Regions from separate parts of the Trichocoleus sp. DQ-A1 genome, predicted to be linked through region 1. Evidence: predicted binding sites of a transcription regulator. Region 1 holds the regulator's gene; each other region holds the start of a gene.
What was found. The regulator NtcA, encoded in region 1, controls nitrogen genes in cyanobacteria. The targets are predictions, from matches to a motif close to TTTGTANNNNNNNNTACAAA.
Positions count from the first base shown of each region.

Region 2: a site for NtcA is predicted at 4,405-4,424, ahead of NDI33_RS05225 (DUF4278 domain-containing protein). Genes of this name have one in related genera too.
Region 3: a site for NtcA is predicted at 4,992-5,011, ahead of NDI33_RS14055 (fumarate reductase/succinate dehydrogenase flavoprotein subunit). Genes of this name have one in related genera too.

Region 1 is NZ_JAMPKE010000043.1:33,165-41,296, forward strand. It holds gene NDI33_RS24880 (ankyrin repeat domain-containing protein) at 38-670, opposite strand; gene NDI33_RS24885 (GTP-binding protein) at 997-2,403, opposite strand; gene NDI33_RS24890 (DUF3146 family protein) at 2,679-2,942, shown strand; gene NDI33_RS24895 (pre-16S rRNA-processing nuclease YqgF) at 2,999-3,403, opposite strand; gene NDI33_RS24900 (DUF3084 domain-containing protein) at 3,478-5,079, opposite strand; gene ntcA (global nitrogen regulator NtcA) at 5,325-5,996, opposite strand; gene fabI (enoyl-ACP reductase FabI) at 6,376-7,152, shown strand; gene hisB (imidazoleglycerol-phosphate dehydratase HisB) at 7,306-7,950, shown strand.
Region 2 is NZ_JAMPKE010000003.1:194,371-202,502, reverse strand. It holds gene NDI33_RS05245 (Mur ligase family protein) at 1-9, opposite strand, end outside; gene NDI33_RS05240 (hypothetical protein) at 57-1,370, opposite strand; gene NDI33_RS05235 (DNA cytosine methyltransferase) at 1,375-3,282, opposite strand; gene NDI33_RS05230 (hypothetical protein) at 3,484-4,128, opposite strand; gene NDI33_RS05225 (DUF4278 domain-containing protein) at 4,563-4,988, shown strand; gene acnB (bifunctional aconitate hydratase 2/2-methylisocitrate dehydratase) at 5,437-8,046, shown strand; gene NDI33_RS05215 (Uma2 family endonuclease) at 8,113-8,132, shown strand, end outside.
Region 3 is NZ_JAMPKE010000012.1:95,366-103,497, reverse strand. It holds gene NDI33_RS14080 (hypothetical protein) at 1-320, shown strand, start outside; gene NDI33_RS14075 (hypothetical protein) at 673-819, opposite strand; gene NDI33_RS14070 (P-loop NTPase) at 855-1,940, opposite strand; gene NDI33_RS14065 (HEAT repeat domain-containing protein) at 1,933-2,901, opposite strand; gene NDI33_RS14060 (ferredoxin family protein) at 2,912-3,139, opposite strand; gene NDI33_RS14055 (fumarate reductase/succinate dehydrogenase flavoprotein subunit) at 3,173-4,876, opposite strand; gene NDI33_RS14050 (LysR substrate-binding domain-containing protein) at 5,104-7,110, shown strand; gene NDI33_RS14045 (ATP-binding cassette domain-containing protein) at 7,198-8,022, opposite strand; gene NDI33_RS14040 (ABC transporter permease) at 8,073-8,132, opposite strand, start outside.

The sequences.
Region 1 (8,132 bases):
TCCGTGTCCACCCTTTTCAAATGTTCCTCACGCACCATCATTCCTTAGTACCTGCTTGCTTGAGCAACTCAAGTATTTTGGTGTGTCCTTTATACTTGGCAATATCTAAGGGTGAGTTTCCATTCTTGTCTTGTTCTGTTACATTAGCCCCTTGGTTAATTAAGCTTTTAACCTCATCAATATTGTTTCTAGCTATAGCCAATAAGAGTTTGTCATTTTCATTCTGACTTTGTCCTAAAGACTCTTCCCAGTCTGCCCAAGACTGTTCTAGTTCATGCTTTTCCTCTAGTTCTAATTCTTTTTCAATATCTTTAAGGGTAATAATAAGGCGATTCAGTATAGCTTTTTGCTCTCGATTTAGGAAAATCTCATTGATTTTTTCAATTCGGCTGCAAAATAAGTCTGAAAAACCTCTCTCTTGCAAAACACTTCTGGCTAGCCTGGGGAGAAAGTAACACAAAGCTTCATCCGAAATGAGCGAGTAATCACAGATCATCATTGAGCATTGCTCGTCGCTCATTTCATCTTTTAAAACTTCACCAAAATCTCGCTGAATCGCTAAATATTCACCCTCAATAACTCCCTTTTTTGGAAGAATAGGGATGATCAAAGGCTTTTTGAAGGCTGAGAAAGCTTGGTTAATATCATCTAATAAAGACTTATCTTCCATTCTTTTTGCTATAGAGGTTGGAAAAAAGAGAGTTTACAATTTATTTATAATATCTATATTTTGATTTGCTTTTTAGTACCTTTTCTGGAACTCGCGCAGAGGACATTGTCCTCCGCGCTCCAACTACAACGTCTAGTCAGACAAATACAATTACTATATTATGACTTTAACATGCACAAAACAAGCATTTTATTATAAGTATATTCGAGCTAAATAAAACACATCGATCAGTTGCACTGATCGATGTGTTTATAAATCGAATTAGATGAATTTCAAGTAATAAAAAACAAGCGATCGCTTGTTTTTAAAAAGAGCGATCGCTTGTTTTAATTCACTAACTTTGCACTCAACTCATTCTTAATCCGATTCAAAATTGAGGCTTCATCCAGTGAAGTCAGAATGCGACTTACCACGGCTTTTGGGCCATCGGGACCCCAGGAAGCGCCGTTCGCCAAGTAAGTCTTAGTGACTTGTCCAATCCCGTAAGAAGAAACCCCTGAAACACCTGCCTGAGTCACGGCAACTGATAGATAGGGACCTAAAGACACCCCACCCGTTGCGGGTGCGGAGAGTCCTAAGAGACTTTTCAGGGAACTCAGTCCCAAAGTTGCCAAAAGTTCGCTAGCACTAATTCCGCCCATACTGATGGCAATTTTTTGTAGCAGTCCCACCGCTCCCGGCTGGGTCATGGGGATGCCGTAGAGTTTAGATAAGGTGAGAATCATTGCCACGTCGATGACGGCACCGCTGAGAAGATCGACAACCGTGACCGGGTTGAGGGCGATCGCAACTGCCTTCGTCATCACCCCTTTCCAGATGATCTGATTCGCACTTTCATCGCGAATCTGCATCTTCCTAGCAATCATCTGTTCGTTCACATCATCGGCATACAGCATGGTGTTGAGCGCTACCAAAGCCTTGCCTTCTCGGTGCAAAATTTCCAGAATTTTCAGCTTCAAATCCAGAACTTGGGGCGTTCCCGGTCGTCGCTGCACTGCCCTCGTTCCGTCAGGACGGCGAACCGCCTGCGCCACCAGGGGAGAGGCAGCAACCATTACAATTTCATCCGGTGAGAGCAATTCCCGCACCCGTTCATCCCGAATTTTGCGATAAATCGCCATCCGGTCGGCATCCGGATACTGGTCAATTTTGTTAAATACCAGCAACATCGGTTTACCGACTTCCCGCAATTGCGAGAGCGCCTCGTATTCCACCTTGTTCATGTCGCCCGAAATGACAAACAGCAGCAAGTCTGCTTGTCTGGCAACTTGTCTGGCTAAGGTTTCGCGGGTTTCTCCGTCTACTTCGTCAATTCCAGGGGTGTCAATTAGCTCGATTTGGGAATTGCCCGCACTCGGCAGCGTGACTCGTAGGATATCGCTGACGCTTCCCGTCTCATTCTCCTGAGTCAGTTGCCAGCTGGCACCTTGATGGGTGCGGGTGACGCCATGAAGCGGTCCCGTTTCAAACACGTTCTGACCTAATAAGGCGTTCAGTACTGAAGATTTACCCCGTCCCACCATCCCAAAGGCGGCAATCTGGACGACTGAGCGATCTAGCTTCTCCAGCATCGTTGCCAAATCATTAATCTCGGATTCCAGTCCCGTCCGCTCTTGAGGAGTGAGATCCAGGTTATCTACCAAGTCTCGCAGAGCATTTTGCGCCTTTTTGTAATTCAGTTCTGCTTGGATGTCATCAAAGCTCAAAATGGCGTTATCTAGTTCCCGATCCAAATCTGTCGCGTCCGGGGTTTGTGAAGGGAACTGGCTGGCATTTGGGGTTCGGTCAGACGATAAACGACTCAAAATTGCACCTTTTTTGCTCAGATGTTACTCTTCTTTCATCCTAGTCAATACCGATCTAGTCTGGCACTTTCCATATCCAGAGGGATATTTTTACTCGGTTCGTGCCAGCTCAGTATCAGCTGTGAGAATGATGTTATCTCGAAGGCGATCGCAATAAGTTTAGTATTGTTGCTGAATGAAGGTATTTGATCGGCACAGCGATTGTGAGTTCTAAGCGTTTACCTCAAACTACTGCCCACGTCCGAATTACCCATCTTTCCTGGCAACGGGGCTTTCTAGCAGGGGAAGTCACGGCGGCAGAATATGAATGGCAGTTCCAGTGGTGTTTCCGACAGGGTCAATTGTCGGTGACACCTTCTTTGGGACGCGCTTTAATTCAGGAACCTCTGGGTCGATTTTTAGAACAGAAAGATTACCAGCTAGAGCCTGGAGGGGACTATGCGTTTACGATCCGGGCGGAACTTTAAAAGTTTTGAGTTTTGAGTTCAGTTTAAATTAAGAAAGTTAAGAATGACAGAGTTTCCTAGTTCCTCGTCTCTCGTTGCTTCATGTATCTTTCGATGAGGAGGATGGCAACAATGTCATCGATTGGTCGGGGTAGACTCCGCATCCCTTGGGGAATCAGGCGTCCTAAACCTTGGGGAGGGTACATTTGCCAATAGCGATCGCGTGCTTCCAATGTACTGTAGCGCTCATCTACCAGGACAATTGGCACCGACGTTGGAAATTGCTGAAGTTTCTTTTTCCAACTTTTGGAAGTGGTTTGATCGCCCATCACCAGAGTATCAATTGGGTACTCTTCACATAAGTCAAGGATCGTTGCGATCGCTGCTTCTGCTGGTACAACCTGGTGGTAATGCAGAGAATTGTCTTTCCCCACTACGGCTAAACCACACTTATCGCGCCCTGGATCGAACCCTAAAATCATCTGAATTGGCTAATCGCTAATTTACAAATGGTTAATTGCCATTAGTCATCATCTCATCACTAATGACTAATAAATTACATCCTGACCACAACTTCTCCGTCTTCAACCGCCTCCAAATTTAATTTCATGGGTCCGGCAATATAGGCGTCCTCAGCCACGACCGCTTTCAGAGAAATCGGCTTATTGTGCTTTTTCAACTGCTCGATAAACCGAATCAAGCTAACAATTCGATTATCGCCAACCTGAACTGTATCGCCCAAAATCCCCGCGCGAGTAGCTCGGAACTGGGATGCTCCAAGCAGCAGGTCAATCCGCTGCCGAATTTGTTGGTCGGTCATGTTTGAAGGATCGGCAGATGTCGTTGCTACGACTTCACCAGTGCGGAATACAACTTGATTGGGTGCGGCGTCTGCAAAGACTTGTACCTGCTTTTCTCCCTGGACATAGTTACCAGCCGAAAAAACTCGGACTACATAGTTTCGACCATCCTGAATCTGGTTGATCAGTTGCTCTACTTGTGCCTCTGTAATTTGCACGACCCGTTCGTTCGCCACCTTGTTGAGACCGGGTTGGGTCGCTTTAATCGCTGTCCGATTCGCTTCCCGTAACAGCTGCTCAATGACCTGTCGGGCTGCGGCTGGCTCGACAATACGAAAAACGCCAGCCGCCAGAACCTGACCGCGCAGCAGTGCCAGACTACCCTGACGCAAAGTTTGATAAGACTGGTAATACTGTTCTAAGGTTGCCACTTCCTGCTCTAGGGAAGCTTGTTGTTTTTCGAGTTCTTTAAGGCGATTTTCTCGCTGGGCAATCACCTCATCTCGTTGAGAAATTTTGTTGTCAAGTAGAGATAAGGCTTTGTCTCGCTGGGCAATTTGCTCATCGCGATCGCTCAGGCTCTTCCGAAAGGCAGCAAGTTTCTCATCAAGTTCGACAAGGGCTTGATCCCGCTTGAGAATTTGCTCATCGCGTTGGCTAATTGCTCGGTCTTGCTGGGCAATTTTTTGGTCGCGCTGAGTCACTTTCGCTTTGAATTCAGTAATTTCAGCTCTGACTTGATTTCGCTGCTGGAGCAATTCTTGGCGTTCTGCTTGAAGTTGTTGGATTTCCGAACGTAGCGTCTTCGCTTGCCCAGAGACAGAGGTCAGCTGTTTTTGGGTTTGCTGAAAGCTGCTGGCGACCCGACTCAGTTCGCTTTGAGTTTGATTTAGTTGCGCCTCCGTCTGGCCTTGTTTAGCCAGCGCAGCTGCCAAAGATCGATTAATCGCATCTAAGCGCTGCTGAGCGACAGATTGCTGGGTGCGAGCTTGAGCGAGTTCCTTTTCGACTTGCTCTTTTTGGGCGGCGGTTTTAGCAAGTTCGCTTTCGGTTTTCCGTTTCTGCTCGTTCGCTTTAGCAATATCCTTACTTGCTGTCTTGAGTTTTTTCTGCACTTCTTGAAGTCTAAAAACTCCAATCCGCAATTGTTCGCTGGTCGCGAAGATGATTGTTAGTGTTGAGGCAGAAATCGTTAGCCCCGTCAGAATCGTTACCAAAACAGCTGTTTTGCGGGGACGCAGATTGAACAACGACAGGCGTGCTTTTCCCACGCGCGTGCCAATGCGATCGCCTACCGTTGCGATGACGCTTCCCAACACTAAAATAGACAAAATTAGGAAGAGCGCACTGTCGGTCATTGTCTGCTACAGTCATTCCAGTTACAGCCTATCGCATTGCAGGCTAGAGAAAGGGTTAACAGGAATTAAAGATCGAAGGTGAAATCGGAAAGGTTAAAGGTTGGAAGGTTGAAAACTATCCGCTTAAAACCTGAGACCTTTTAACTCAACCCCGACTAAATGTTAAAACTTGATAACCTGCTGAGCTACCATACCGTTTTAACCGACAACCTAACCGACAACCTGACCAGAGCCTCTAGCTGTTTTCAAGTAAACTGCTGACTCAGTGTAACTGGGTTGTGTACCGTAATTTTTTTCTTGTGGATAGAAATCATTTTTTCCTCCCGCAAATCTCCCAGTAAGCGGGTGACTGTTACCCTAGTGGAGCCAATTGCTTCAGCGATCGCTTGGTGAGAAAGCTTCAGATCGATCGTAATTCCATTGGCGGTAGGAACGCCAAAATCACGGCACAGAATCAACAGAAAACTCACCAAGCGCGATCCCATATCTCGGTGAGCTAATGTCTCAATCATCATTTCTGTTTGCAAAATGCGCGAAGAAAGCCCCCGCAGCATCAACATCGATAGCTCTGGATTATCCTTGAGCGATTGCTCTACCTGATCGATCGGTGCCGAAAGCAGCTCCACTGGCGTAAATGCTACAGCGTGATAAAACCGATCCGAACGATGCCCTGTAATTAAGGACAGTACTCCAAAAACGCTGTTTTCTCGCAGCAGCGCCACGGTAATTTCTTCCCCAGCTTCATACACGCGAGACAGCTTTACTGCACCTTTGAGCAAAAAGTATACCCGTTCAGCCGGGTCTCCTGGGAAAAAGATCGTCTTGCCCCGCTCAAAAGTTTCCACCACGGGTGGAAACGCCCCACCTCCCAGTTGACGGAACACAGCTGCTAGCGGTCTATCTTGCGTCACTGCCACTTCCTTTTTCCTAAATGCTGCCCTACAGACTTCTGCAACTTTCTGTCGGAGGAACTTTAACCATAGCAAAACAACTATGAGAGTTTTCTGACATTAGACACAGATAAACTGACTTCCAAGCGGTTTTTGTGCTATTTGATACAAAATTTTAAAGTAGTTTCCCCGGCTACCTTCTTTAGTTCTCTCCCTGCTCAAGGCAAGTAAGATTATGACGGAAAATGTTGATATCTTGACAGTATCTGCGCTATCGGGTGGGATGCATGGTGAGTAAGGAGGCACGCTCCTTACCCGTACTAGACAGCCTTGCTCCGGGCGATCGCGATCTTGAATACTCCCCTAAATCGGATATCCTCTAATATTGCCTTCAAAATCGACATTTATGCTAGATTTAACCGGAAAAAACGCCCTTGTCACCGGCATTGCCAACAATCGATCGATCGCCTGGGGGATTGCTCAGCAACTGCACCAAGCGGGTGCGAATCTAGGAGTAACTTACCTGCCAGACGACCGAGGCCGCTTTGAAAAAAAAGTGGCAGAGTTGGTAGAACCCCTCAACCCCAGCTTATTTTTACCCTGCGATGTCCAGAATGAGACCCAAATTCAGTCTACATTTGACGCCATCCGCGATAAGTGGGGCAAGCTAGACATCGTGATCCATTGTCTTGCTTTTGCGAACAAGGAAGATTTATCAGGTGATTTTAGTACCACTACTCGTGCTGGCTTCACCCAAGCTCTAGAAATTAGTACCTATTCGCTGGTACAACTTGCTGGGTCAGCAAAACCACTGATGACAGAAGGTGGCAGCATTGTCACGCTGACTTATCTAGGCGGCGTTAAGGTGATCCCCAACTACAACGTGATGGGAATTGCCAAGTCTGGACTGGAAATGAGTGTCCGTTACCTGGCATCTGAATTAGGACCGCAGAATATTCGCGTGAATGCAATTTCGGCGGGTCCCATCCGTACTTTGGCATCGTCGGCGGTAGGTGGCATTCTGGATATGATCCATCACGTTGAGGAAGTGGCACCGCTGCGACGCACTGTAACTCAGAAAGAAGTGGGAAATGCGGCTGCTTTCTTGTGTAGCGATTTGGCAAGTGGCATTACAGGTCAGGTGCTGTATGTCGATGCGGGATACGAGATTATGGGGATGTAAAAAGAATCAAACATTAAAAATTAAAAATTAAAAAGCAAAGATTCTGCTAATTTTTAATTTTTAATTTTGCATTTTTAAGGCTTTCGCGTCTCCCAAATGCTCAGTAACGTAGGATAATAAACTTAACTTTATTTTCTTGAGTGAGCATCTGCGATGCAGGCACGCGATCGCCAATTTACACCTTCTCCAAGCATTGAACAGCTTTTGTCTCCTCGCATGGCAAGGGTTCCCCGCAAGACGGGCGAAACGGATGTTATCGTCACCGTCAAATTAGACGGGAATGGCACTTGCAATGCAAAAACTGGCATTCCGTTTTTAGACCATATGCTGCATCAAATCGCCTCTCACAGCCTGATTGATTTGGATGTAGCCGCGACGGGAGACTTGGAAATTGATGACCACCATACCAATGAAGATGTGGGAATTACCCTAGGAATGGCGTTGCATCAAGCACTGGGCGATCGCAAAGGAATTGTCCGATTTGGGAATTTCCTCGCCCCTCTCGATGAAGCGTTGGTTCAGGTAGCGTTAGATTTTTCCGGACGCCCCCACCTCAGCTATGGCTTGGAGATTCCGACTCAGCGAGTCGGGACTTATGACACTCAGCTAGTGCGGGAATTTTTTGTGGCGTTGGTCAATCACAGCCAGATGACGCTGCACATTCGCCAACTCGATGGAATTAATTCGCACCACATTATTGAAGCGACGTTCAAAGCGTTTGCGCGATCGCTCCGCATGGCAATCGAAGTCGATCCCCGTCGTGGCGGTACGATCCCCAGTTCTAAAGGTGTGTTATAGGTTTCTTTGCAGATACACCCCGATCAAGGCAATGAGAGTTGGGGAAATCTTCACCCAGCTCTCGTTTCATTAGACCTCCTGCATGAATGGTCAAGTAGTGTGCCAGTTCATAATCGAGATTGCACAATAAGGGAGTAGATCAGCATCAAGACACTGGGAGTTGGTATGCCGTATACGGAGCT
Region 2 (8,132 bases), on a different contig from region 1:
GATATCCACAAGCAACCAGATCCTAACTTGACTATTCAGACTGTTATGTAAGATATTTACAAGTTTTCCAATATTTCTTTTAAAGTGGTAAGCCACTGATGACAAGGCTCATCAATTGGAGCAATCTCTCGGCGTCTTTGTGCCAATGATTCGGTATATGCTGTCATCCAGGCGCGAGCTAATTCTTGCTCTGTCACTAGACCATCTTCCATTGCTCGATTAAATTGTTTTTTAATCCACTCTCTAAAGGTCAGTATTTCTATAGATATACCAAATAAATCTTCTATTTCTTGACATCGATATAACATCTCTTGTCGCCGTTCAGGTTCTACACTGGTTACAAAACCAGCTAAGGCAACAGTTGAGTGTGCTGCAAGCTTATCTGCAAGTTCTTCAAGTTCATCTCGCAAGTAAGCTTTTCCATACTTTGCATCCCACGATTCAATAATTTGTCTAGCTTGTAGTATTTCAATATCACCGATATTCCCGTGTTTCTTATTGGCTGAACGCATCTGTGATAGAGGTTTCAATGCTCCATCTGGAAAAACCTGACATTCTTGCATTGCTTGCATAAGACTATGCATACTGATCTCCATAATTCGTGCTGCATAATCAGACTCCTTGATATGCCTCAAGATGATGTTAGTAATATATTCCCTATCCACCTCTTCAGCTTGCTCAAAAACATTGTTGAGATTTTCTATTGTTTGGGAAGATAAGTTTATGAAAGAATTTGCCTGATTTAGCAGCTGCGAGAGTAAGTAATGCAGAGCTGCTTCGGGATTTATTTCGTTAGTCTCAATTCCTTCAACAATACTGAGCCATTCTTGACGAGCGCCTCTGAGATTAGCTTTATAAACGGGTGAGTAAGGATAATTTTCTGCTAAACTGCGCGTCATCATAAATCCATCTGCGTTCAGCCTAAGCAGCTCGTATTTACGTAGCACTGGGATTATATACTGCCTATCCAAGGATCGCATTGATATTCCATCACGCCATGAAAAATCTCTTGTACCTGCACTACCTTTATGCAGCCTTATGCTTTGCATTGGCTCCACCGCTTTTACACATAACTGTAGAACTGTCAAACCTACCAGCGCTCTTCCAACTTCACTGGTTACTGATTCTACAAGTTTATGTAGAATCCCTATATGAGTTTGACTGAGTTGTGATAAGTTAAGAGCAGCTAAATTGTCTCTACAGAGAATAATTTGCTTCTCTAGATAACCCTGAGAGAGTTCTAGCGCTATTTTTTGATATTTCAGCTTGGCTGTCTGGCTCATACCTCCTTCTAAGAAAACTTGTGTTGTACCATCAGGTAGCACTAGCTCACTCTTGTCAATGAATACCCGCAGATGTAGTTCACTCATTGCCTTATTTCAAGTTCTTGCGGAGTTGTACACTTCTGGGCGTCAGTGTTGGAAACGCATAGGGAATTAAATATTCTCCTTTAGGGATTTGAGGATTGGTGTTGTAGTTCCTAACTTCATACCCCATGCTGCGTAAAGATTCTAGGTAAGAAAACACATCATCTTTATTAACTCCCCATTGGCAAGCTAGTCCTTGAGCTGGTAATTGAGTTGCCACTCCTATTCCTCTAACAATGCATTGAACAACACGCCAAAACGGCTCAATATTTAAACTACTATTAAAAGTAATAACTCCAGTAATTCGGGCGGCGTATTGGTAATACCCAGAAAGTTGAACTAAATCAGCCATGCCTGTTAGTTCAATAAGTTTCTCTTCAAACGCTTTCCATAAAGCTGTAAATATACCTTTATCTAAATTTTTAGCGCATAGTTTAACCTTCCCCGTATTTAAAATCCAATCTTGGTTATCCCAAGCTGGATATATTTCAATTACATATTGATTGTCATCTTTATTTTTTTGATTGTTTGATGCTGTAATTATCCAGGAAGAAGGATCTAGATGATATTGCAGATTAATTCTTATGCTGTTAGGGGCTTCTTCTTCATCCCAAGAAAAATCTGTTGATAAAAAGCGCACAGCTTGCTCATCCTTTATATAGTTTTTTGGGGATGTGGAGGTAATTTGTCCAGCAATATGTAAGTTAGCGAGCGCCACTTTAGCCTTTTGAGCGTATATGTCGGTTAGCTGACGCTTGCGCTGTCTGAATCCCAGTTGTTTAGTTTGTAGTAAGTAGTGCATGGGAAAAGGTAAATTAATACCCATGACTTGATCTAAGATACTGAGAGCTAAAATCCGTCCAAGCTGTGGCGGGACAGAATTTCCAATCTGTTCAATACAAACTTGACGATTACCAACAATTTCATAATCGTCAGGAATCGTTTGTAGCCGCTTCAGCTCTTCAAGTGTGAATCTACGGTTTTTCCAGCTAAAGGGGCCAGTGTATTGTCCTCCTTGCGCTTTAATAGTCCGTACCGGCATCTGAGGATCAGCTTTATAGAGAAAATCTGAGAACTTTGATCGCCAGCTAAACACTGGGTTTGGATGCCCCATTTCCTCTGTATAAAAGCTGTAATTTAGACCAGGTGGTATATTTGTAAGAAGGTGTCCGTATCGCCCTCCAATACCTAAGTCTACATCCGTTTTATTAGCGCCTTCAACTGCCTCTCCTGCTGAGTAGAAAGGTTCTTGATTGGGAGAATCTGGGCCATGAGTTGGATAGGGAAATAAATAATTACCTTCACGAATTCCAACAATAAACAAACGCTCTCGATGTTGCGGAACACCATAATCAGCTGCATCAAGAACGCGAAAATGAATTATATAGCCTGCTTCCTTAAAAGCATTTTGGATTTCTTTCCAAGCTTCTCCTTTTTGCGCTCCAGTGATTCCATAGACGTTTTCATACAGGAATCCTTTTGGCTGAAGCATCTTTAATAAACGGACATATTCTTGAAAAAGAGTGCCGCGAGAATCGCTCGTTCCGGCGACGCCAGATGCTCGACGACCTGCTGCTGAGAAGGTTTGACACGGTGGTCCGCCGATGATGAAATCTACTTTTAGATCGGGGCTAGGAATAAATTCTTTAATATCAGTGCAAATTGGTTTGGAATTTTCTAGCCATTTCCCTGACCTCGAGTTCTTTTCTAATGTCTGTACATATTTGGCTTCAAGCTCAACCATCTCAACAATATCAAACCCGGCGTCATGAAAGGCAATATCTAGGCCACCACCACCAGAGAACAAGCTCAAGGTTCTGATGGGAGAAACTCCTCGTTGAGTGAACCATTTATGAAGAGATTTGCCAAATTGATCGGGCCAAGCTGGGCAACGGCTGACGCCGAGCGATCGCAAGATTTCCTTAAACCAAACAACCTTGTCTGGCTCAATACCAGGTAGATTCAAAGGGAGAGACAGCTGTTGCATGTGCTGGCAAATGTGTATCTATCGAACTGCATACCTATTTTCATCACGGATTGAGTTGAAACGTCAATCTACCAGTGGCGAGGCGATCGCTTCTATTTCCTGCGTGACTTGCCAGCTGCATAAGTCTCATCAGTCAGGACAATGGCAGGTATTCGTTGTATAGCATCTTTGACGACTTCCTCTCTTCTTGCCGTTTCTGTCGTAACAGTCTCCATCGTCCCGACATTCTAATTTTTCCTCACAAATGGTATCGCGGGGAAAAACTCCAACATCTTTGACAGAAACTTCCGCTGTAAAAGTGCCTTGTTCAATTATTCTTTCTCCTTCTTTAATTTCATACTCAAACTTATTTTCGCCTTCTAAAACTGCAAAAGTACGAGTTTGATGGCTATTTCCCAAACTCAAATCAACGCCTTGAGAATATTGCCCTTCACTGTAACCTCTGCTCGTGTAGGGATAAGGATTACTCTTCATGCCCTGAGTCACGTTTCGGATTGTCACTTTCCTTTTAGGTGCGGGTGGAGTTGATTTGGAAACAAACTGAGCTTTTCTAGTGCCCGGATTCATCACAGTTCCCGGACATTGTCCGACATATTCAACTCGCTTAAATTGAATTTCATTGACATCGAAATTATTGCCGTTACTTACCAGGAACTCCGCCCCGTTTGCATTTGCCCGATTCACAAAAACCACAACCAGCACGAAAGCCGCAATGATTAGAATGGCGGTTCTTTTGATTAAAATTTGTAACGCAGAAAAGCTTTTGGGTTTCATAATTTTTCTTGGCACCACTAAAATCGAGTTGTTTATCCTTCTGAGGAGGTAGACGAAGTTTAATACTTCCGATAGAGGGTTCTTGACTAATTTTAGTGTCGTTGATGAACCATTGATTGTTTCCCGATTTGTACAGCTACTTTTCGCTTCTCCCGGCAACTAAATCAGGTAAAGCAATAGGCATCAGCAGCCAGTAGAGTCTAGTTGGACGATTTCCTAGCGATCGCTCAAAAGATTTTCTTAAAATCTCTTAAAAATTGACACTTTAAAAGGAAAAATGTAAAAATAGATACAGAAATAAATTAGCTAGTTCACCACTGACTGAGTATTCATAGCCGTCAGTGGCTCTGGGGAATAAAAGTAGAGCGCGATCGCGAAGCAGCGTGCCTTGCTTAGTCACAAATACTCAGGAAACTCAATCGGAGGCGAAACTTATGAAACTCTCTTATCGCGGCGTCAGCTACGAAAAAACTTCACCCACGCTGGAAGTAACCGAAAGCGAGATTGTGGGTAAGTATCGGGGACAGACTTACAACGTTGCATATCCCAGACATATTGCAGTTCCCGATGCGATTGTTAACTTGAACTATCGGGGAGTCCCCTACTTTATCGGCAAAACCGGCACGACTAGGGATGCTCTAGAGAGGCAAATCTCATGCGAAGGGATCGCACCTCTAGGCGATCGGAAATTGCCAACCGATACAACTCGTCGAAAAGTGTTGGATAACGCGGCTAAAAGTCACTTAGCGAATATCCACCGCAGCCTGGAACATCGGATACAGGTTGCTAAAGCCAAAGGTGATGAAAATCTAATTCGTCTTCTAGAAGCAGAGTCGAAGCAACTGACATTGTGCCTCTAGGAGTTTCCAGAATATCTGGCTGTGCTTGCGGTTGAGTCAGCAATTACTGCTGACTCAACCGTAAAGAGTGAAGGAGCGCACTCCTCCCCCTTTAGGTGTAAAATCTTATCTAAGCACGAAATCTTCAAAGCTGAAGACGACGGATTCCTGGTTTATAAAGCTACGTGGGCGATAGAGAGCGATCGCCCTTTTTTTATGGGAATGTATCCTGCCAGATCAACCGTTACGGGTAAGGGTAGTTGCAGCGAATCCTACAAATTTTATTCCATTTTTTCACAATAATTAATAAAGGTGATCTGCGACTTAAGTAGTAGCGCCATACCTTGTGTTGACTTCTAACTATCGAGGGCAAAAGCGTGTGAATCGCATCCTTCCGATTGAGAACACAAAAGCGATGCGATAAAAGCGCTACCGCCCCCAAATTTTGCTGAGATTAGGAGACTTGAAAATGCTTGAATCTTATCGTCAACACGTCGCTGAGAGGGCGGCACTCGGAATTCCACCACTGCCGTTGGATGCCCAGCAGACTTCTCAATTGTGCGACTTGTTGAAAAATCCTCCAGCGGGTGAAGAAGAGACGTTGTTGGAATTGCTGCGCGATCGCATTCCTCCAGGCGTCGATCTAGCTGCTTACGTGAAAGCTGGCTTTCTCACCGCTGTCGCCAAAGGCGAAACCATTAGCCCTCTAGTGACTCCCATCTATGCAGTAGAACTGCTGGGAACAATGGTAGGCGGCTACAACGTGCAATCGTTGATAGATTTACTCAAATCTGACGATGAATTGGCATCAGCCGCCGCAACAGCTTTAAGCAAAATCATGCTGGTGTATGATGCCTTCCACGATGTCTTGGAATTGTCCGAGACGAATTCCTATGCCAAGCAAGTCATTGACGCTTGGGCGGCGGCGGAGTGGTTTACCAGTCGTCCCACCTTGCCAGAAGCGATTACCGTCACCGTCTTCAAGGTGCCCGGAGAGACGAACACCGACGATTTATCTCCCGCAACCCATGCCACAACCCGCCCGGATATTCCCTTGCACGCCTTGGCAATGCTGGAATCTCGGCAACCGGGAAGTTTGGAAACGATTGTCGAGTTGAAGAAAAAAGGGCATCCCGTAGCGTATGTAGGGGATGTCGTCGGAACGGGTTCTTCCCGGAAATCTGCGATTAACTCCGTTTTGTGGCACATCGGGCACGATATACCCTTCGTACCTAATAAACGGGCAGGGGGATATATATTAGGGAATGCGATCGCGCCGATTTTCTTCAACACCGCCGAAGATGCCGGTGCATTACCCATCCAGTGCGATGTCACCCAGATGGAAACCGGCATGGTAATCACCATTCATCCCTACAAAGGTGAAATTACCAACGAATCTGGCGAAGTGATATCCACCTTCAGCCTCAAACCCGATACCATCACCGACGAAGTACGCGCAGGCGGACGAATTCCCCTCCTGATTGGACGCACCCTCACCGATAAAACCAGAATTGCCCTCGGATTAGTAGAACCCAGCCCAATCTTCATCCGTCCTCGACCGCCCATCGATACCGGCAAGGGATTTACTCTAGCGCAGAAGATGGTCGGGAAAGCTTGCGGACTCAATGGTGTGCGTCCCGGCACTTCCTGCGAACCGCTGATGACAACGGTTGGTTCTCAGGATACCACTGGCCCTATGACCCGCGACGAGTTGAAAGAACTCGCCTGTCTCGGCTTCAGTGCAGATTTGGTGATGCAGAGTTTCTGCCACACCGCCGCTTATCCGAAGCCCGTTGACATCAAAACCCACCACGAACTGCCCGATTTCTTTGCCTCTCGCAGTGGCGTCGCCTTACGTCCTGGCGATGGCATTATCCATTCTTGGCTAAACCGGATGTTGCTACCCGATACCGTAGGAACGGGCGGCGACTCCCACACCCGCTTCCCCTTGGGAATTTCCTTCCCCGCCGGTTCCGGCTTAGTTGCTTTTGCAGCAGCTTTGGGCGTGATGCCTTTGGATATGCCAGAATCCGTTTTAGTGCGGTTCAAAGGCGAGTTGCAACCCGGTGTGACGCTTCGGGATATTGTGAACGCGATTCCCTACGTAGCAATTCAAAAAGGTTTGCTAACAGCAGAGAAGCAGAATAAGAAAAACATCTTCTCCGGGCGAATCATGGAAATTGAAGGCTTGCCAAATTTAAAAGTTGAGCAAGCTTTTGAACTTACCGACGCCAGTGCCGAACGTTCTTGTGCAGGCTGCACAATTAAGTTAAGTATCGAGACAGTTTCTGAATATCTGCGTTCCAACGTAGCGCTGATGAAAAATATGGTAGCGCGGGGTTATCAAGATGCCCGTACCATCATGCGCCGCGTTGCAAAAATGGAAGAATGGTTGGCAAATCCCGTATTAATGGAAGCCGATTCAGATGCAGAATATGCGGAAATTATCGAGATTGACTTGAACGAAATCAAGGAACCAATCGTCGCCGCACCCAATGACCCAGATAATGTTAAGTTGCTGTCCGAGGTTCAGAATGACCCCGTACAAGAAGTATTCGTCGGTTCTTGTATGACGAATATTGGTCATTATCGCGCCACTGCGAAAGTGTTGGAAGGCGAAGCAGCAGTTAAAACTCGCCTCTGGATTTGTCCCCCAACCCGAATGGATGAACACCAACTCAAGGAAGAAGGTGTTTATAGCGTATTTGATGCCGCAGGTGCGCGTACAGAAATGCCGGGATGTAGTCTCTGCATGGGAAATCAGGCGCGTGTGGATGACGGTACAACCGTATTTTCAACTTCCACTCGCAACTTCAATAATCGCATGGGCAAAGATGCGCGAGTTTATCTCGGTTCGGCTGAATTAGCTGCTGTTTGTGCGATGTTAGGACGCATTCCCACAGTGCAAGAATACATGGACATTGTGGCGAAGAAAATTCATCCTTTTGCAGGTGATTTGTATCGCTATCTCAACTTCGACCAAATCGCTAATTTTGAGGATGAAGGTCGCGTAGTTTCCTTGGAAGATATGCCCAAGATTGAGGATATTTTGGGTATTCCCTCTGGTGCGTTGCGCTAGTCGATAATTAAAGTAGGGTGGGCATTCCCCACCTTACTTTCCTAATATTGAAGATGAGGCTTAAAGATGCTATTGGAATTAAAGCG
Region 3 (8,132 bases), on a different contig from region 1:
CTCCTAGTGCAAACCTAATCGCATCTGTAGATACGAGCGACCAGGTTAAAGGAAAAGCCAATGAAGATTTGAACCGAAGCAAGAATTTCATTGACGATGTCAAAGACAAGGTAAAAGCAACTGCCAATAAGAATGCCGACCGAGTCGAGGAAGGAACGGATGGGCATGGGAATCTCATTGAGCGTAAAGCCAACAGAGATGCAGCGCGAATTGAGAAAAGAGCAGATGAAGATGCGGCTCGGACTAAGGAAGCAGTAGACAACACAAAAGGTCTTGTTGAAAAGGCTGTTGATAGCATCAAGGATGCTCTTGGTAACTAGAGAATAGTTATTAGGTCAATGTACATTATTCCGTTCATTTAAACCTGAAGGATGGATGTACATTGATTGGCTGTTTGCAATTCTACTTCGGCAAGAGAAATCAAAATTAAGAAACGAAACACAAGCTTAACTCGAATGGCACTGAGTTAAGCTTAAGCTTACTCGCCGCTCTCCCTGTTTTGTCACTCTCTAAAAACAAAAATTGAAGGCAATTTTTTAACCCAGACTGAGATTGGGTTTCTAGATTTATTTTCTAATACTTTAGATATAATCATTGCGTAAAACTAAAATGCTTGTGTGGGAAGGGTTACATTTTTTCATCTGAGAATAATGATGGAAGAACGATAGAGTTTTAAGCCGTGTTCTTCAACTTTTTCGGGGTCGTCAGCGTTTCGTGGAAGTTTCGCAAAATTGGCGATCGCAACTGCATCATCAATCGCTCTGTTGAGGGTTGCGTCGTTCGTTCTTGACGGTTTGCTTTGCTTGACAATGTGGACATTGTATGCTTCGATTGTGCAATGCCCTAATCAATTATCAAGTCAGCACTTCACAAGGGCCAAAAGTCATCTCGATCGCCCCAGCCATTTGTACAAATACCTGCCCGACTGTGGAACCTGGATGAGCTAGAGTCAAGGGCGTTCCTGTATCCCCACCCATACAAATACTAGGGTCAATCGGAACCTGCCCCAGTAAAGGGGCATGGAGTTCTGTCGATAGCTGCTGCCCTCCACCACTCCCAAAAATCGGAGTGCGATCGCCACAATGACCACAGATTAAATAGCTCATATTTTCGATAATGCCAAGCACGGGAATGCCGACACGACGAAACATATGGACGCTGCGGCGCACATCCGCAACCGCGACTTGTTGGGGAGTCGTGACTAGGATTACTCCACAAATCGGACTTTCTTGCACAATCGTAATTTGAGCATCGCCTGTACCAGGAGGCAAATCAATCAGCAGGTAATCCAATTCTCCCCATTCCACCTCCTGAATAAACTGAGTCACGATTTTGTGCAGGACGGGGCCGCGCCAAGCGAGGGGATGATCGGGTTCTGCCAGCAGTCCTACGGACATGACTTTGATACCGTGAGCTTCTAGGGGTATAAACTTTTGACCGTTGGGTGTATCAATCACCTTGACATCTGCTTGTCCCAGTCCCAACATTTGGGGGACGTTGGGGCCATAGACATCAGCATCGAGTAAACCCACCTTCGCCCCCTGTAAACTCAAAGCGGCGGCTAAATTAACCGATGTTGTGGACTTGCCTACACCCCCCTTGCCACTGGAAATTGCCAACGTCGTTCTGACACCAGGAATGGTACACAGTTGGATATAGATTTTCTTGCACCAAGTAAGGAGTGAAAGTGCCGATTGAATTTCGGCTTGTAGGTGATGCTGATGTTTCCCCACATACAGGCGTAGATAAATATAGTCATCCACAACTCGCAGATTCCGCACCATCCCTAAGCTAACAATGTCGTTTTTGAGGATGGGTTCAATCACCTGTTTGAGATACTGGATAACTTCTCGTTGCCGAGATTCAGTCACCGGATCGGGAGGAGTGGCAATTTCCTCTATTGAATGAGTTTGGCTGAAGGGAGATTGATGGCTAGGCATTGGATGTCTCTGGCGTAGACTCCTGGATCGTCTGAATCGCTCGTTGTGCGTAAATACACACGTCTTTGTCTGGATCGTCCAGGGATTGCTGGAGTGCATTGAGGGCAGTTGGGTTCTTCAGGATACCGAGTGCGATCGCTGCATCTCGACGCACATCCGAGTATTCATCTGCCAACGCTTTCACTAACGCAGGTAGGGTTTGGTCAGTTGGTGTTTTTTGCAAAGCCTGAAGTGTAAACTTCCGCACCTGCCAATGCTCATCTGCCAAAGCCGTTTCTAAAGCCGGAACTGCCGCAACATCGGCGTGGAGTGCCAACGATTTTGCCGCATTGCGTCGCACTTGCCAATCGGTATCGGTAGTGAGTGCTTGACACAGACTGGGAACCACTTCTGCATCTGCTAAATGTCCTAACGTCAGGGCAGCTGAACGCCGCACATTCTCATCGGGGTCAGACATCAAGGCGATCGCAGGTTGGCAGCGTTCCACTTGATTGAGATAGCGTAGCGTTGTCACTGCCGCTTCCCGTAACTGAGCATTTTCCGACTCAAAGAACGGCAGCACGTAGGGCAAAGACTGAGCATCGTGAATCTTCCGCAACAGAATTAACACATTCAGTTGCATATTTGCGTCATCTCGATGCAGGGCATCTAGCAGCAGCAACAGGTGATCGGGGGAAACTAATTCGCCCAATGCGGATAGCGCTTCTTCCCGAATCTCCTCATCGCTTGAAGCCAGACATTCTACTAAAGCCGGAACTGCCTTGGGGTTGGCTAACTCCCACAGTGCCGTCACTGCAAGCTTTTGCACAGCTATGCTCTCATCTTGCAGGGCTGTAATCAAGGGTTCCAGAGCATCCTCATCGCCCAAATGTTGCAGCATTTTGACGGCAACTAGGCGATCGCTAGCGTCGGGCGATCGCAGCATTTCCAACCCTTGGTTCAATTCAGTATCAGCAGACATCATTATTCCTCTATCGCAACAAAAAGGGAATTTGAACCGTAATCGCGTTGGTGGGACACTCCTTTTCACAAGGCAAGCAAAACCAGCACTCGTCGTATTTCATATAGGCTTTGCCCGTTTCTGGGTTCTTCGCTAACACATCGAGGGGACACACTTCAATGCAAGCGGTACACTTTTCTAAGCATTTCGATTCATCAACGATTACAGGTACGTCAACTCGTTGCGTTGTTAAAGCCATAACTCTCTCTCTAATTGTTAAAAACCAACAAACTTAACGCACCGCCACATCATAAACTTCTCGTTCAATGTCAACGTCCACCACATAAGGCTCAACCGGACGCTTGAACAAAGTCATCTCGCCTGATTCGTCTTTCTTGAGATTGACGTGGCAGAACCATTCTTCATTGTTCTTATCGGGATAATCCACGCGGTAATGGTAGAGTCCCCAACGGCTTTCCCGACGATACAGCGAGGCGCGTGCTGCCATCTCAGCACAATCGCGAATAAAGTGAACCTCCATGCAGCGCATCAGTTCATGGGGGTCGCTTGCACCCATTATTTCTAGGGTTTCGTGATAGCGCACAAAGTTCCTCAGCCCAATTTCCATCTTGTGGTCTACTTTGGGAGGCTGTAGGTAGTCATTGACCAACCGCCGTAATTTGTACTCCACCTGCGTATGCGGCACGCCATTCGGGTTGTTCAACGGGGCATAAATCCGTTGTCTTTCCGCCTCTAAAACGTCAGCATCGGGTTCAAGATGCTCTAACCCTTCGATATAATCCACCGCATTCGTACCTGCCAACCGACCAAAGACAAACGCCCCAATCATGTAGTTGTGGGGAACGCTTGCCATATCTCCGGCTGCATATAACCCCGGAACCGTCGTCTCCGCTTTCTCATTCACCCAGACCCCAGAAGCGCTGTGACCGCTACACAGACCGATTTCCGAGATATTCATCTCTACGCCATTCGTGCGGTAGTTTTCGCCTCTTCCTTCATGGAATCTGCCTCGGCTGGGTCGTTCATTCGCCCATAAAATAGACTCAATTTCTGAAATGGTGTCTTCATCTAAGTGAGTCATCTTCAGTTGAACTGGGCCTTTACCAGAGTTCAACTCCTTCCAGATTTCTAGCATCATCTGACCGCTCCAGTAGTCGCAACTGATAAAGCGGTGTCCTTCAGCATTGGCGGTGTAAGCGCCAAACGGACTGGCGACATAGGCGCACGCCGGACCGTTGTAATCCTTCATCAGAGGGTTAATTTGAAAACACTCAATATTGGTGAGTTCTGCGCCTGCGTGATACGCCATTGAGTAGCCGTCACCCGCATTGGTGGGGTTTTCGTAGGTGCCGTAGAGATAGCCGGAGGCGGGTAAACCTAAGCGTCCGCAGGCTCCCGTACACAACACGACGGCTTTTGCTTGAATCACCACAAAATCGCCGTTTCGCACATCAAACCCGACTGCACCTATGGCGCGTCCGTCTTTAACTAGAACGCGAGTTGCCATCACCCGATTTGTGACTTTGGCTTTGTGGCGCTTAACTTGTCGGGTCAAAATCTGTTTGAGGTCTTTTCCTTCGGGCATCGGGAGGACATATTTCCCCACGCGATGCACTTGCTTTAAGTCATAGTCTCCTTGGGCATCTTTTTGGAATTTAACGCCCCAACTTTCTAGTTCTTGAATGACCTCAAAGCCCAGTTTCCCAGTTTGGTAGACGGCTTTTTGATTGAGGATGCCATCGTTGGAAATCGTAATTTCGCGAACATATTGCTCTGGGGTAGAATTACCAGGAATGACGGCTGTATTGACCCCATCCATACCCATTGCGATCGCTCCACTGCGACGGATATTCGCTTTTTCTAAAATCAGCACTTCTCCGTCAGGATTTGCCTGTTTTGCTTTGATGGCTGCCATCGTTCCCGCAGTACCACCACCGATGACAAGAACATCGGTCTTCATCCATTGAGTATCCACTCTTGACTCCTCTTCAGTTAGCAAAAACTTTTATAACTTTGTACGAATAAATTCACTAAGTCTGCTTTTTTACCTTTTTTTATATTAGAGAAGAGAATTAAAAGTCACAAGCTTTTTTGTAACCAAAAATACCATCTATTCATTCGTGTTTTTTATGATCTTATAAATTAGCTTTATTCATTCATTAAGCTGTAAAATAAAAATTTCAATTTGGGGGGTTAGAGAACGTGGAGGTTTATCAAGTTAAAGTATTTCTGGAGGTAGCTAGGCACCTCAGTTTTACTGAAGCCGCTGATGCTCTAAATCTGACTCAGCCTGCGGTCAGCGCCAAAATAAAATCCTTGGAAACTGAACTAGGAACTGACCTGTTTTATCGTCTTGGTCGTAAGATTCAGCTAACCGAGGTGGGACAGTTTTTATTGGAGGAAGGGCCAAGACTGATTGAGGTTGAAAATCAATTGTTTGCCAAAGTCGAAGAAATCAAAAAAGGCAAATTTGGCAATCTCAAAATCGGCTGCACAGCCGCGATCGCTAATGGATGGCTACCTGAAATTCTCTTCCAGTACCGTCAGCAGTATCCTGGGATTCAGACTCAGTGTGTAGTATTTGACTCGGCTGAATTTCTCTATCGAGCCATTACCAGCAGTCAGATTGATATAGGAATTTCAGATATTAGTTTTGCAGAGTTCTCGGAAATATCAGCAACCCCAATTGCTCCCATTCACTATTCTTTAGTTGTTTCGGCAAATCATCCTGTAGCGAATCAAACCTGGTTGAGTTTGAAAGAGCTGCAAAAAGAGCGATGGGTGATGCTAAATACTGGCTCTCCTAGTCGTTTAGTCTTTGAATCTCGGCTAACTGAATTAGGGATAAACTTTTCGGATTTTGCTCAAGTTGAAACTGTTGATACTCTGAGTTTGATGCGAACCTACATGATGCAGGGGAATTATTTAGGATTTGCGTCTAACTTTGAATTTAAAGCTGAATGTGAATCGGGAATGCTCGTTGCAATTCCCCTGCAAGAATTTGCCTTATCCGGTAATGTTTTCCTAGTGTTACCCAAACGATTAAGCCAATCTGCGATCGCAGACTCATCATCACAAAATCGGCGATCGCGCAACTCCAGCCCGATGCAAAAGTTCGTTGCTCTGGTTGAGAACCGTCAAGAGCAACAGCCAGCCTCTGTTCGTCCTCATGCAACCCCAGTGCGTTTGCGATCGCCTAACCTAATCATTCGTTCCAACTCCCTGCAACATCCTGAGACAATTGATTTAGCGATCGGGATTCAAAACAGCACGATTCCAACAGTAACGGCGGGCTTAGTGATTCAGCGCTTAGGCTTGCTAGAACACTTCTTACCCAAAGAAGGGCGATACAGTTCTACCCAATACCGCATTCACTGGTGCGATTTTTCTACAGGAGCACCCATCATTCAGGGGTTACACTCCGGACAACTAGATATTGGCGTTTTAGGGGATTATCCCTTGTTACTGAGTGCTATCCAGCAAAATAATTCCAGTAGTGAAACTCGACAGACGCGACTAGTGAGCTTTGTTTCGACGAATCCCGATGGTTCCTGTAATGCCGTAATTGTTCCCAATAAGTCCAAACTGCAAAGTATTGAAGACTTGCGAGGAGGCGTGATTGCGGTTCCTTTCAGTTCTTCTGCACATGGGATGGTGATGCGATCGCTCAATTCTGCAAACTTACTTAACGAGGTTAGGCTTGCTTCCCTAGAGAACTCCAACATTACACAGCCCTTTGGTTATTCAATTCAGGCAGATGGGTATGCTCATTTTGCTCCCTTTCACGATATTGCCTATCGTCAAGGCAAGTTTCGTTATTTGCCAGGTGACAATTTGAATGTGTTACCGGCTTTTCATGGTGTAGTGGTGAGTGCAGAGTTAGCAGAACAGTATCCAGAAGTTGTAATCGCTTACCTAAAAGCCTTAAGCGCTGCCCAATATTGGTATACCATTACGCCCTCAGCGCTTTCTCTGATCAGCCAGTGGACAAACCTGGATGCCGAAATCGTCTCCCAAATTCTCAGCAATGTCTATCACCAGAATCAACCTGGGCGTTTTTTCTGCGAGATGATGATTCGTCCCGACTGGATTACTCAACACATTGCCCAACTGCGTCTAGTTCCCGGAAATGAAGGACTAGAGACAATTAACCTCGATCGCTGGATTCAAACCGAATTTCTCCATCAATCTCAGAACTTAAGCAGTTAGTAAAAGGGACAACAAAGGACACGGCAAGCCGCTATCGAAAGCAACACACTTGGGCTGTACGAGCAGTACAAATATGGTTGGCTTTAATCAACCCAACTCCATACTCTTGAGAGTTTCTTCGCGAATCAATTCAAAGACTTGCCGATTGAGATTCACAAAATCCGGTGAAAGCATCGTATCTATATGGCGGGGTCGAGCGAGATTCACCACAACTATTTCTTTGATATGCCCTGGACGAACGCCCATAACCAGAATGCGATCGCTCAAAAAGATGGCTTCTTCAATATCGTGGGTGACAAAAATAACCGTGGATTTCAAATCGCTCCAAATGTTCAGCAGCAACTCCTGCATCATGTGCCGAGTCTGAGCATCCAAGGCTGCAAACGGTTCATCCATCAACAATACTGAGGGTGAATTTACAAGTGCCCGCACAATGCTTGCACGTTGTTGCATTCCTCCTGATAGCTGATGAGGATAAGAATGACGATGCTTATACAAGCCGACTCGGTCTAGGTAATTATTTACCAATTCAGTCCGTTCTACTCTGGAAATACCCTGAATTTTTAAACCAAATTCCACGTTCTCAAAGGTGGTCTTCCAGGGTAGGAGCGAGTATTGCTGAAAGACAAATCCTCGATCGGCTCCCGGTCTTTCAACTGGTTGCTCATCCACTAATACCTGTCCCCTTGTTGGCTTCAGAAAACCAGCAATCAAGTTTAGAATCGTTGACTTGCCGCAGCCCGATGGTCCCAACAAACAGACAAATTCACCAGGATTAATTTTGAAGTTTGTTGATTCTAGAACCAGCAAAGGCCCGTACTGGTCTCGTCGCTTAAAGGCAACGGATAAATCTTTAACTTCAACTGACCCTTTCGCCAAGGCGCTAACCTGCTTTTTTGCTAGGGTTGCCACAGCCTCTAAACCTCCAAAAATAGGCAACTTGAATATTCATTTTCAGGGAACTACACACCCTGCTTTTTCATTACTCGCCAAGGCATCAGCAACTTCGTTAAGAGATCGAC